DNA from 2 places in the Bacillus methanolicus genome. Region 2 is predicted to be linked to the other one. Evidence: a T-box and tRNA genes for the amino acid it is inferred to sense, from the RefSeq annotation. Region 2 holds a T-box; the other holds one or more tRNA genes.
What was found. A T-box is a leader RNA that pairs with one kind of tRNA and senses whether it is charged. The one in region 2 lies ahead of pheS (phenylalanine--tRNA ligase subunit alpha), so its partner is inferred to be a tRNA-Phe.
Positions count from the first base shown of each region.

Region 1 (6,545 bases), on a different contig from region 2:
AAGTCCACTCGTTTTTCAATCGATGTGTAAAAGTTTTCTTTCAAATTCTGTTCAAGTTCTCTTACAAAGTAAACACCGATAATTTGAATCGCAACTAAAATAAGAAGTACGTAGATCGCCACAAACTTTAAATGAATCGAACGAAAAATACCAACTTTTTTCATTGGGATATCTTACTCCTGTTCGGGATTCCGCAAATAATACCCGACCCCTCTTCGCGTCACAATCCAAATTGGATGGCTCGGATTGTCCTCAATTTTTTCACGCAGACGCCGAACCGTAACATCGACTGTTCTCACATCTCCGTAATAATCATAGCCCCAAACTGTCTGAAGCAAATGTTCCCTTGTCATCACCTGGCCGATATGCTTTGCCAGATAATGAAGCAATTCGAATTCCCGGTGAGTTAATTCAATCGTTTCGCCTCGTTTTGAAACAACATACGCATCAGGCTGGATCACTAAAGATCCTACCGTAATCTCATTTGTCTCTTCTTCTTCATCAGGTTTTGATGCTATTTGCTGGTGGCGGCGAAGATTTGCTTTTACCCTTGCGATCAATTCTCTTGTGCTGAATGGCTTTGTCACATAATCATCTGCCCCAAGCTCAAGACCTAACACTTTATCAATTTCTGAATCCTTTGCAGTCAGCATAATAATAGGCATTTCATATTTTTTTCGAACTTCCCTGCACACTTCTATTCCATCTATTTGCGGAAGCATAATATCAAGCAAAATTAAATCAGGCTGAATTTCTTCAATCATTTCAATTGCCGTATTTCCGTCATAAGCGCAATAGACGTCATATCCTTCTTTTTTTAGATTAAATTGCAAAATATCTGCAATTGGTTTTTCATCATCTACAACTAGTATTTTCTTCTCCATACCTGTTTCTCCTTTTTATAAAATTAAGGACTCAATGTATTTAAAGTTTTTATGTTTTAAGTTAAAAATCCCCTACTTTACTTTACCATGTTATAAGTTTGAATTTCATCTATTAAGAAAACTTATCAATTCTATTATAAATTAATGCAAAAAAGTCTCTAGTTCAAACTAGAGACTTCCATATTTTGTTTGTTTTTCTCGATTTAGCGAAGATAATTTAATGGGTTTTGCAGTCTGCCATTCTTATATACTTCAAAATGCAGATGAACGCCAGTGGAGTCGCCTGTTGACCCCATAACCCCAATCTTTGTGCCTTTAGGCACGGTTTGTCCAACACGTACATTAATGGAAGAAAGGTGGGCATATACGGTCCGGAAACCGTTTTGATGGTCGATCACAATTTTCTTTCCATATCCGCCGTTCCAGCCTGCAGAAACGACTACTCCGTTATCAGCCGCTTTAATCGTCCGGTCACTCGGCCTTGCAATATCGATCCCTTTATGCATTTTTCCCCATCGGTAACCCATTTTGCTTGAAATATATCCGCCGACCGTCGGCCAGGCAAAAGAACCCTCGACTCTTGATGGTATGACTTTTGTTCCTTTTACGACAATATGATCAACGGGTTCTTGCAAAATTTCTTCTTTTATGGGAGTTTTCTTTACTGGTTTCCCGTTTTGTTCGGAAATGACATAAGTCACGGCACGGGAACCATTTTTTCCTTCTTGTTTAATTTTTGTATCGCCTTTAAACATAGAGGAATCTTCAACTACTTTATTTTTATAAGAGATTGTTTCTTTCTTGTAAACTTCTTTATCTACGACAACGAAAACATTCGGTTCATATACGGTTACATTTAATTTATCGCCTATATTAATAAGCGAATCTTCTTTTAACCCTGGATTTAACTGTAATAGCTGCTCTATCGTTAAACCATGGTTTTCTGCAATAGAACCGAGGACATCTCCTTCTTTTACTTGATATTTTTTTTCTTCTAATGTCCCTTTTAGAAGCAGCTTAACAGCTTCATCGGCAGTTAAAATCTGCTGCGGCGGATTAAAAGATTAATAGACTTCATAATGTAACAAAGATGTATAAGTACTGACATTTTGTTGCGAAATTATGACATGTGCTCATATGGTGGAATTTGGAATTTTTTCTGGAAGAAATGGCGGTGTTTGATTAGGAAAGCTTTGATATTATTGGGTTATAAAGTTTTTGGGAGGGGAATTTTTAAAAAAATAATTGTACTTTGCTAATAGTAAAATTACATTATTATTAAAGAAAAAAGGGAGCATTTAATCCTATGCTCCCAGATGGCTCGGGACGGAATCGAACCGCCGACACAAGGATTTTCAGTCCTTTGCTCTACCGACTGAGCTACCGAGCCAAATTTATGTATAAAATGGCGGTCCCGACGGGAATCGAACCCGCGATCTCCTGCGTGACAGGCAGGCATGTTAACCGCTACACTACGGGACCTAGATATATGTAGGATTGATGATGAGCAAGGAAACCGTCCTCGCCAGCTTCTTACCCATCACCAATATATGCCGATGACCCGTACGGGATTCGAACCCGTGTTACCGCCGTGAAAGGGCGGTGTCTTAACCACTTGACCAACGGGCCATCATAAGATGGTGAGCCATGGAGGACTCGAACCTCCGACCCTCTGATTAAAAGTCAGATGCTCTACCGTCTGAGCTAATGGCTCTTGTTTTTATTACACTCCAAGTTTTTCTTCGATGTTATTTCTAAGAAGTAAATTCATCATTTTGTTCAACGACGTCCCGATCTCGGTATGTTTATTCAAGCAGCAGCTCGATCGGTACGCTGAAGCTTTTTCTTCGAAGCTTACTCGGACGTGCTCTACCGACTGAGCTAATGGCTCTTGTTTTTAACGTTTTTGACGACGTTTCTAATATTAGCATATTAATTCATAAATAAGCAATGCTTTTTTAAAAAATTTTTTAATTTGAATTGTTGGTCTTAAGAACATAGATAAACGAAGCGACAGAAGCTGACCTCATAAAATTAACGAAGGCTCATAAATTAGAATGATGGCTCATATATCGGAATGAGAGCTCATATATCGAAACGACGGCTCATTTTTCGAAACGAAGACTCATATTTTCATATAAAGGCTCATATATCGAAATAAAAGCTCATAAAATCAAACAAAGGCTCATTTTTCAAAATAAAAGCTCATAACCTTCCCGTGAACATGATCCGGAGCGGGTTAGGCCTTCTTTAACAATTTCAAAATACTCCTCATCCAACATTTTGTTGCAAATCCCCCAATAATAACCGGAGACGTTTTTGATCCTTGTCTTTTTGAGTTTAATATTCCGTACCAATTGCTTGAACGCTTTTACAGCCAATTCAAGCTTGTCCTTTTCTGTGTAATAAGAAAGGCATCGAGTGCTTACATGAACCACTTTGTAAAATTCCTCGATCGTCCAAGCATCATCGTAAAAGCACTTCACAAGGTTCGTAAATGCAGAAGGAATTTTATTACTGGCGAATGAAGAATTTAACGCCATTGTACGTATATTTTTTAGATTGATAGTTTTATTCTTTGATGGATTCTTATTTGGTGCTTCAATTGATCCTGCTTCTGGTGCTTCATTTAAAATAAGTTCCGCTTCTTGCTTCGTTTGATATTTTTGAAAGACATAAACACTGTGACCTTGTCTGCCGTTTTGAGAATGAGTATGGATTACGTGAATTAAGCCAAACTTTTTCGCTTTTCTTAACATACGTTCAAAAGTGGAGCGGCTAATGCCGCCCATTTCAGAATGCTGATGGGTTGCAGATACAATCGTTTGAATTTTTGCGTTGCAAATCCCTGGAATCTTTGCAGAAAAGCGGACAAGCCTCTTTAGTGCGATCGTTTCACTTTTCGTAAACTGATCCTTCAAATCTGTCATCCACTGCTCAAAGTGATTGTTGAAATCCTTTAAATCACGAAACTGCGATAGTTCTTTAAAATCTTCAATTCTCCCCGACCGCATAAAAAATGCCCTTTCTTTTTTGGGGCATACTTTTACAAATTTATCAGATTTTTAATCAACACTTGTATTGCTGCCCCAACTTCTTTCCACTCGTTATATATAAAGAAAGAAGACAAAAGGACATGGCGATGGCTAGAAAATTTCGAAATTGGGAAGTACAAAAAAGAAGCCCCTCCTAAAGAAGAGCTTCTTAACTAAGCAAACCATTAGCTTTGACGCCAAGGGTTGTGGACGACATTTGTTTGTGAGCGGTCCGGGCCGACAGAGAAGATCGATAACGGAATGCCTGTGAGCTGTGAAACGCGCTCTAAATAGTGGCGGGCATTAGCCGGAAGATCATCGAGAGACTTGCAGCCGGTGATATCTTCTGTCCAGCCTGGCAGTTCCTCATATACAGGCTCACATTCAGTTAATACCTTTAAGCTTGCCGGAAATTCTTCAATTATTTCACCTTTATAGCGATAAGCTACGCAGATTTTCAATGTTTCAATTCCGGTTAAAACATCGATGGAGTTGAGGGATAGATCCGTAATTCCGCTGACACGGCGCGCATGGCGGACAACAACGCTGTCAAACCATCCGACACGGCGCGGACGTCCTGTCGTTGTGCCATACTCGCGGCCGACTTCACGAATTCGATCGCCAATTTCATTATTTAGTTCCGTAGGGAACGGGCCGTCACCAACACGTGTTGTGTAAGCTTTCGAAACGCCGACGACATGTGTAATTTTTGTCGGGCCGACACCGGAACCAATTGTCACCCCGCCTGCAACAGGGTTAGAAGAAGTGACAAACGGATATGTACCCTGGTCAATATCAAGCATTACACCTTGTGCGCCTTCAAAAAGTACACGGCGTCCTTCATCAAGCGCGTCGTTTAAGACAACAGATGTATCACAAACGTATTTCTTGATCTGCTGGCCGTACTCGAAATATTCATCTAAGATTTCTTCAATCGTAAAACCTTTTGTTTCATAAAAGCGCTCAAGTAAACGATTTTTCTCTTCAAGGTTGCGTGAAAGCTTTTCTTCAAAAACATCACGGTCTAACAAATCAGCAATCCGGATCCCGATTCGGGCTGCTTTATCCATATAGGCAGGCCCAATCCCTTTTTTCGTTGTACCGATTTTGTTTGCCCCTTTGCGCTCCTCTTCCACCTCGTCCAGTTTTAAATGATAAGGCAAAATCACATGGGCACGATTGCTTATACGTAGATTATCTGTTGAAACTCCTCTTTCGTGCAAATAAGCTAGTTCTTTTACAAGCGCCTTTGGATCAACAACCATTCCGTTTCCGATTACGCAAATTTTATCTTTATAAAAAATTCCAGATGGAATTAAGTGCAGCTTGTAAGTTTCACCGTTAAAACGAATGGTGTGCCCTGCATTGTTTCCGCCCTGATACCGAGCAATCACTTCGGCATTTTCGGAAAGAAAATCAGTAATCTTTCCTTTTCCTTCATCTCCCCATTGTGTTCCGACAACAACTACTGATGACATAAAAAACACACCTCCAAGGTTCACGAACATTAAAAAATTTCACGTATTAGACATATTAAGTTTATCAGCAATACAGAATGAAAGTCAACAAAACCCGAACAATTTATTATAAAATATTAAAATATGTTCGTAAACTATTACAATTGTAAAATATTTATTCAAAACAAAGATGCTTACTCCCCATCAGCTGGTATTTACTCTCGTTCATTAGGAGTTTACTCTCGTTCAGCAACTGGTTACTCTCATTCATAAGGAGTTTACTCCCGTCCGACAGATGTTTACCCTCATTCAATATAAAAGGCCGGCCAATTTTTAGGCCAGCCTTTTATGCTCCAGGCGGAATCGATGATTCATCAAAACGCCGCTCTAAATTTACGAACTTATTATACTCTTTGACAAATGCAAGTTCGACTGTGCCGACAGGGCCGTTACGCTGTTTGGCGATGATAATTTCGATAATGTCTTTATTCTCTGTTTCCTTATTATAATAGTCATCACGGTATAAGAAAGCGACAATATCCGCATCCTGCTCAATACTTCCTGATTCCCGGATATCTGACATCATCGGACGCTTGTCTTGCCGTTGTTCCACCCCGCGGGAAAGCTGGGAAAGTGCGATAACCGGAACTTCTAATTCTCGCGCTAATCCTTTCAGAGAACGAGATATTTCGGAAACTTCCTGCTGGCGGTTTTCGCTTGGGCGGCCGCTCCCTTGAATAAGCTGCAGATAGTCGATGACGACCATTCCTAAACCGTGCTCTTGCTTTAAGCGTCTGCATTTCGAACGAATTTCGCTTATCCTTATCCCGGGTGTATCATCAATAAAAATTCCGGTATTCGACAAACTGCCCATGGCCATCGTTAATTTGCCCCAGTCTTCATCTGTCAGAGTACCGGTCCGAAGCCTCTGGGAGTTAATGTTTCCTTCCGCACACAACATACGCATGACAAGCTGTTCTGCGCCCATCTCCAAACTGAAAATCGCAACATTTTCTCCTGTTTTCGTAGCGACATTCTGGGCAATATTCAGAGCGAATGCCGTTTTCCCTACTGATGGACGGGCTGCAACAATAATTAAATCATTGCGCTGAAAGCCGGCTGTCATTTTATCAAGCTCCCGGAACCCTGTTTCCAGTCCGGTAATATCT
Region 1 covers NZ_PNFF01000002.1:506,506-513,050, forward strand. The annotation lists gene walK (cell wall metabolism sensor histidine kinase WalK) at 1-164, opposite strand, end outside; gene yycF (response regulator YycF) at 174-884, opposite strand; partial or broken gene C0966_RS14085 (peptidoglycan DD-metalloendopeptidase family protein) at 1,088-1,936, opposite strand; tRNA gene C0966_RS14090 (tRNA-Phe) at 2,202-2,274, opposite strand; tRNA gene C0966_RS14095 (tRNA-Asp) at 2,291-2,366, opposite strand; tRNA gene C0966_RS14100 (tRNA-Glu) at 2,442-2,513, opposite strand; tRNA gene C0966_RS14105 (tRNA-Lys) at 2,523-2,598, opposite strand; gene C0966_RS14110 (hypothetical protein) at 3,077-3,898, opposite strand; gene C0966_RS14115 (adenylosuccinate synthase) at 4,105-5,397, opposite strand; gene dnaB (replicative DNA helicase) at 5,723-6,545, opposite strand, start outside.
Region 1: it encodes a tRNA-Phe, which carries the amino acid that the T-box ahead of pheS (phenylalanine--tRNA ligase subunit alpha) is inferred to sense. The anticodon was not compared.

Region 2 (6,545 bases):
TGAAGCCGGGGGAGTTTTCGCACCTGTAGCATTTATCCTTTTTCATTTATTAAGGCAGTTTTTATTCATACCGGTAGCTGTTGTTTGTATAGCTGGAGGCGCACTGTTTGGAACGATCTGGGGAACGATTTTCTCGCTTGTCGGATTAATGTTTACAAGTTTATTTTTTTACTTCTTTATTAACAAAATGCCGAAAACCCATCAAAAGCTATCAACTATTAAAAAGCGCTGGTTTGGAGAATATCGCAATCTGACCGTAGGACAAATCGCTGTATTACGGTTGATCCCATTTGTTCATTATCATTTATTAAGCTTTTGTTTGGTTGAAAGATCGAAATCGTTCAAAGAGTATATGAGAAGTTCATGGTTCACAAACTTTCCTCCTGCGTTTTTTTACACAGTATTTGGGGAATTTGTCAGCCGCTTTACCCCTTCGATGATGATTGTGATTCTCTTTGCCCTTTCCGTTCTTGTATATATTTTACGTGAAAGGGTGACGGATATTAAATGGGGGGAATTTTTTAAAGCTACGGCATAAAAGGTAAACAACGTTCGGGTTCATTTCGAACGTTGTTTACCTTTTGTTGTTTATTTAGGATTTTCAGGAAGATGGCTTTTTTCCAAAAGTTCTTTTACAGGACTTTTCCAATCAATTTTTGCACTAGAATAGTGCTCACGTATCTTTTTTTCAATGAAGAGAAAGTCATCTCTAACCAAACCTTTTAGTGCAGCAGTGCTCCGCGGCCATATAAAGATGGACACAACCTCAAAGGCATTTTCTGTTGTTCCCAAGTATTTTTCTCCTTCAAATAATACACCTTTATAGGTAAGCAAAAAATTTTTATGAACATTATTCTGGTCATCAAAAAAATAAAAACGTTTTTGCTCATGGGCAAGTTCCAGCTTTCGCTTCGGGTTTAATAAATATTTAATCATGCTATAAACGGCAAAAATGATAAGTACAAATAATAGGAAGCGCAGCATCCACATCATTACATGCTCCTCCAATGAAATTTTTTTTTATTTACGAATAAACTTTAAAAAAGTTTCATCATTTTTGTAATTTGATATAATTTTCTTATACAAAAATAATCTTGAAAGGGTTTCAAAGGATGGATTTCCATAAACTATTTGAAATGCAAAAAGCTTTAGATCGGCATATTGAAAGTAAGCATCAATTATTGGATGAGAATTTATTTGACCGGAAAGTGCTTGCTCTTCTTGTTGAATTGGGAGAATTGGCAAACGAGACACGCTGTTTTAAGTTTTGGAGTGTAAAACCGTCGTCTCCTCACAAAATCGTTTTAGAAGAGTTTGTAGACGGGATCCATTTTATCCTATCTCTCGGGATCGATTGCGGTTTTGAACAAGAAATTGAATTGCCGCAATCAAAGACAACAACCTCTCTAAATGAACAGTTTTTACGAGTTTATCAATTAATTGTTAATTTTAAACAATTTCGTACCATTCATCATTATCAATTAATGTTTCGAGGTTATTTAGAACTTGCAAATCTTCTTGGTTTTACACCGGCGCAAATTGAACAAGCATATATTGAAAAAAATGAAGTAAATTATGAAAGACAGCGACAAGGATATTAGCAGAATTTTTTGTTGCTTTTCAAAAGCTTCTTGTATAATGATAGGAAAATACATATTAAGGGAGCGAAATTATGGCCAAATTTGATGAAACGTTAACAATGCTGAAAGATTTAACCGATGCGAAAGGCATTCCCGGCAACGAGCGCGAAGTACGCGAAGTTATGAAAAAATACATAGCTCCTTATGCAGATGAAGTAACAACCGATGGGCTGGGAAGTTTAATAGCGAAGAAGGTTGGAAAAGACAGAGGACCTAAAATTATGGTTGCCGGCCATTTAGATGAAGTCGGTTTCATGATCACCCACATTGATGACAAAGGATTTTTGCGCTTTCAAACTGTCGGAGGCTGGTGGTCTCAAGTAATGCTTGCCCAACGGGTGACAATCGTGACCCGTAAAGGAGACATCACCGGTGTAATCGGTTCAAAGCCTCCCCATATTCTTCCTCCGGAAGCGAGAAAAAAACCGGTAGAAATAAAAGACATGTTTATTGATATTGGAGCTTCAAGCCGTGATGAAGCAATGGAATGGGGCGTACGCCCAGGGGACATGGCCGTTCCATATTTTGAGTTCACTGTTATGAATAATGAGAAAATGCTTCTTGCTAAAGCATGGGATAACCGCATCGGCTGTGCGATTGCGATCGATGTGCTGAAACAATTAAAAGACGTGGATCATCCAAACGTCGTTTATGGAGTTGGAACGGTTCAAGAAGAAGTCGGTTTACGCGGCGCCCGCACTTCTGCCCAAAAGATTGAGCCGGACATTGCTTTTGGAGTAGACGTTGGGATTGCCGGAGACACTCCGGGCATTTCTGAAAAAGAATCATTAAGCAAATTGGGGAAAGGCCCGCAGATAATTCTTTATGATGCTAGCATCGTCTCTCATAAAGGTCTTCGCGACTTTGTAACCGATACTGCTGATGAACTCAACATTCCTTATCAATTTGACTCAATGGCCGGCGGTGGTACCGATTCCGGTGCTATTCATCTCACTCATAGAGGTGTGCCGTCATTATCGATTACAATTCCGACCCGTTACATCCATTCACATGCTGCAATCCTTCATCGCGATGATTATGAGAATGCAGTCAAATTGATCGTTGAAGTGATCAAACGTCTTGATAAAGAGACGGTTGAGAAAATTACATTTGAATAAAAAGACAGGACCCCCGGCGAAAGGCCGGGGGTTTCCTATGCGTACAATTAAATAAAGGAGTTTTATTATTTCTTATTTCAAACCGCTTTCCAACGTTTGCAGCATCTCCTGGCGATCTTGTTCAGAGGAATTTTTCCAGATTACTTCAAAAAGTACGCCGAGACCCGGCAGCATTTTTTCTTCTCCGGTGTTGATGGCGTCAACAATCGTTTCTCTTAATTCGTCTTGTGAGTTGCCGGAAACATTTTGGATAATGGCTTTCCGCAAATTTAAATTCATTTTTTCCCGCTCCTTTCAAAATTCCTATCGTTATTATCCTTTCTATTTTTGAATTTAATATGTAAAGCAGTTAAGTTATAATAAGGGAACTGATTTCGAAAAAAGGAGAGACAGTGTTTGAAACACATTCACTCAGTTCAAAATCCGCAAGTGAAGCAATGGAAAAAGCTTTTAACAAAAAAAGAGCGGGACAAGACAGGAACATTTCTTGTCGAAGGCCACCATCTCGTTGAAGAGGCCTTAAAAGCCGGAAGCGTAGTAAATTTAATAATGAACGAAAAGGCGGAATTACTGTCACGCTTGAATTACGGTTCGATTCCAGTCACCATGGTGACAGATGAAATTTTCAACACCTTGACGGAAACAGAAACTCCTCAAGGTGTCTTAGCCGTGTGCCGCCAAGTAAAAATTGATCAAGATCAAGTTAAAGGGAAAAGGTTTCTGCTAATAGATGCTGTCCAGGATCCTGGAAATTTAGGGACAATGATCAGAACAGCGGATGCTGCAGGAGTAGACGCAGTCATTGTCGGTAACGGCAGTGTTGATATTTATAATTCTAAAGTTCTTCGTTCCGCGCAGGGGAGCCATTTTCACCTTCCTGTTGTAAGAGGGGATTTGTTTGAGTGGATAGAAAGGCTTCATCAAGAGAAGATCCCTGTCTATGGAACAGCCCTCGACAATGCTAGAGTCTACACGGAAGTCAAACCGGCAGGATCGTTTGGGTTACTTGTCGGGAACGAAGGAAGCGGTGTAAATAAAGAATTATTAACAAAAACTGACGAAAATCTTTTTATCCCGATCCACGGAAAAAGCGAATCGCTAAACGTTGCTGTTGCAACGGGAATATTGCTGTATTATTTGCGGGGATAAAAGTGGGCACAATATTTTTCAAAACCGTTTGAAACAATGACAAGAATATACTATAATAGACAGCAAAAATGCATACATAAAAACGATGATGGAGAAAAGTAGCTTTTTCTCACCATTCAGGGAGGAAATGCCTAGACTGGAAGCATTTTTATGGGAAGAAAAAGTGAAGTTCACCTCCGGAGTTGGCATCGGGACCATTCCAAAAAGGAATGTAAAGATGCACCGGCATATGCCGTTATCTGAATGAAGCGAACACGCTGTAGCTGTTATTTTGCTAAGCGTGTTAAGAAGGGTGGTACCGCGAATCCTGAACCTCGTCCCTTTATTGGGAGCGAGGTTTTTTATATGGTGGAAAAACGCTAACAGTAAAAAGGAGGAAATTTTGATGCAAGAGCGGTTAAAAGAATTGCAGAAAGAAGCACTGGCGAAAGTCGAGAAAGCTTCTGACCTGAAAGAGTTAAATGAAATTCGTGTATCTTATCTAGGAAAAAAAGGCCCGATCACGGAAGTTCTTAAAGGAATGGGCAAATTATCAGCCGAAGAGCGGCCGGTGATGGGGGCTCTCGCAAATGAGGTGCGTGATTCAATCAGTTCCGCGATTGAGAGCAAACAAAAGTCCCTTGAAGAAGCGGCGATCCAGCAAAAACTTGCTTCAGAATCGATAGATGTAACACTTCCCGGCCGGCCTGTTAAAATCGGCAACCATCATCCGTTAACAAGGATTATTGAAGAGATCGAAGATTTATTTATCGGCATGGGTTATGCCGTTGCAGAAGGTCCTGAAGTGGAAAAAGACTACTATAACTTTGAAGCTTTGAATCTCCCGAAAGGGCATCCTGCTCGTGATATGCAAGATTCTTTCTATATTACCGAAGAAATTTTGCTGCGGACCCACACATCACCTGTTCAGGCCCGGACACTGGAAAAACATCAAGGCAAAGGACCGGTAAAAATTATTTGTCCAGGTAAAGTGTATCGGAGGGATAATGACGATGCTACCCACTCCCACCAATTTATGCAGATCGAAGGGCTTGTTGTTGATGAAAACATCAGAATGAGCGATTTAAAAGGAACGCTTGAAGTATTCGCGAAAAAGATGTTTGGCGAAGACCGCGAAATTCGTTTGCGTCCGAGTTTCTTTCCTTTTACTGAACCTTCTGTAGAAATGGATATCTCTTGTAAAATATGCAGCGGCAAAGGCTGCAGCGTTTGTAAAGGAACAGGCTGGATTGAAATTCTAGGAGCAGGAATGGTTCATCCGAATGTTCTTGAAATGGCTGGGTTTGATTCGAAAAAATATACCGGATTTGCATTTGGAATGGGACCTGAACGAATTGCGATGCTTAAATACGGCATTGATGATATTCGCCATTTTTACACGAATGATATTCGTTTCTTAAAGCAATTTTCAGTTATTGAATAAATTGAAACAGGAGGATTAGACATGTTCGTATCATATAAATGGCTGCAGGAATATGTGGATTTATCAGGAATTACAGCAGAAGAACTGGCTGAGAAAATCACGAAAAGCGGCATTGAAGTTGAAGGTGTTGAAACGCTGAACGAAGGCATAAAAGGTGTAGTTGTCGGCCATGTAATGGAGCGGGAACAGCACCCGAATGCAGATAAATTAAGTAAATGTTTAGTGGATATCGGCGAAGGTGACCCGGTCCAAATTATTTGTGGAGCGCCAAATGTCGCCAAAGGCCAAAAAGTGGCTGTTGCCAAAGTTGGTGCCGTGCTTCCGGGCAATTTTAAAATCAAGCGGGCAAAGCTGCGCGGAGAAGAATCAAATGGCATGATTTGTTCCCTTCAGGAGCTTGGAATCGAAAGCAAACTCGTTGCAAAGGAATATGCTGAAGGAATTTTCGTATTTCCGAACGATGCTCAAGTAGGGGAGGATGCAATAGCTCTTCTTAATCGAGACGACAAAGTGCTTGAGCTCGGTCTGACTCCAAATCGCTCTGACTGTTTAAGCATGCTGGGTGTTGCTTATGAAGTTGCGGCAATTTTAGGAAAAGAGGTAAAACTTCCTGCCATTGAAATTCAACCTTCATCTGAGAAAGCATCCGATTATATAAAAGTAAGTGTGGAGGCTGTCGAAGAAAATCCACTGTATGTAGCAAAAGTGATTAAAAATGTAAAAATCGGCCCGTCACCATTATGGATGCAAGGAAGGTTAATGGCTGCAGGAATCCGCCCTCATAATAATGTAGTCGACATTACGAATTACATTTTGCTTGAGTATGGCCAGCCGCTTCATGCATTCGATTATGACCGCCTCGGTTCGAAAGAAATACTCGTGCGCCGTGCGAAAGACGGGGAAATCATTGAAACACTTGATGGTGTAAAACGGGAATTAACTTCTGATCACCTCGTGATTACAAACGGAACAGTTCCGGTTGCACTTGCGGGAGTTATGGGCGGCGCAAATTCGGAAGTGCAGGCTGATACAACAACAGTTCTCTTAGAGTCCGCCTATTTCAATGGAGCAACCGTTAGAAAAGCTTCTAAGGATCACGGATTGCGAAGCGAAGCAAGCGCTCGGTTTGAAAAAGGGGTCGATCCAAACAGAGTAAGGGAGGCAGCAGAGAGAGCGGCTGATTTAATGGTAAAATACGCCGGCGGCGAAGTGCTG
Region 2 covers NZ_PNFF01000001.1:2,168,481-2,175,025, reverse strand. The annotation lists gene C0966_RS10905 (TVP38/TMEM64 family protein) at 1-538, shown strand, start outside; gene C0966_RS10900 (sigma-w pathway protein ysdB) at 589-993, opposite strand; gene C0966_RS10895 (dUTP diphosphatase) at 1,113-1,601, shown strand; gene C0966_RS10890 (M42 family metallopeptidase) at 1,673-2,758, shown strand; gene sspI (small acid-soluble spore protein SspI) at 2,831-3,037, opposite strand; gene C0966_RS10880 (TrmH family RNA methyltransferase) at 3,155-3,907, shown strand; T-box leader at 3,984-4,232, shown strand; gene pheS (phenylalanine--tRNA ligase subunit alpha) at 4,293-5,330, shown strand; gene pheT (phenylalanine--tRNA ligase subunit beta) at 5,352-6,545, shown strand, end outside.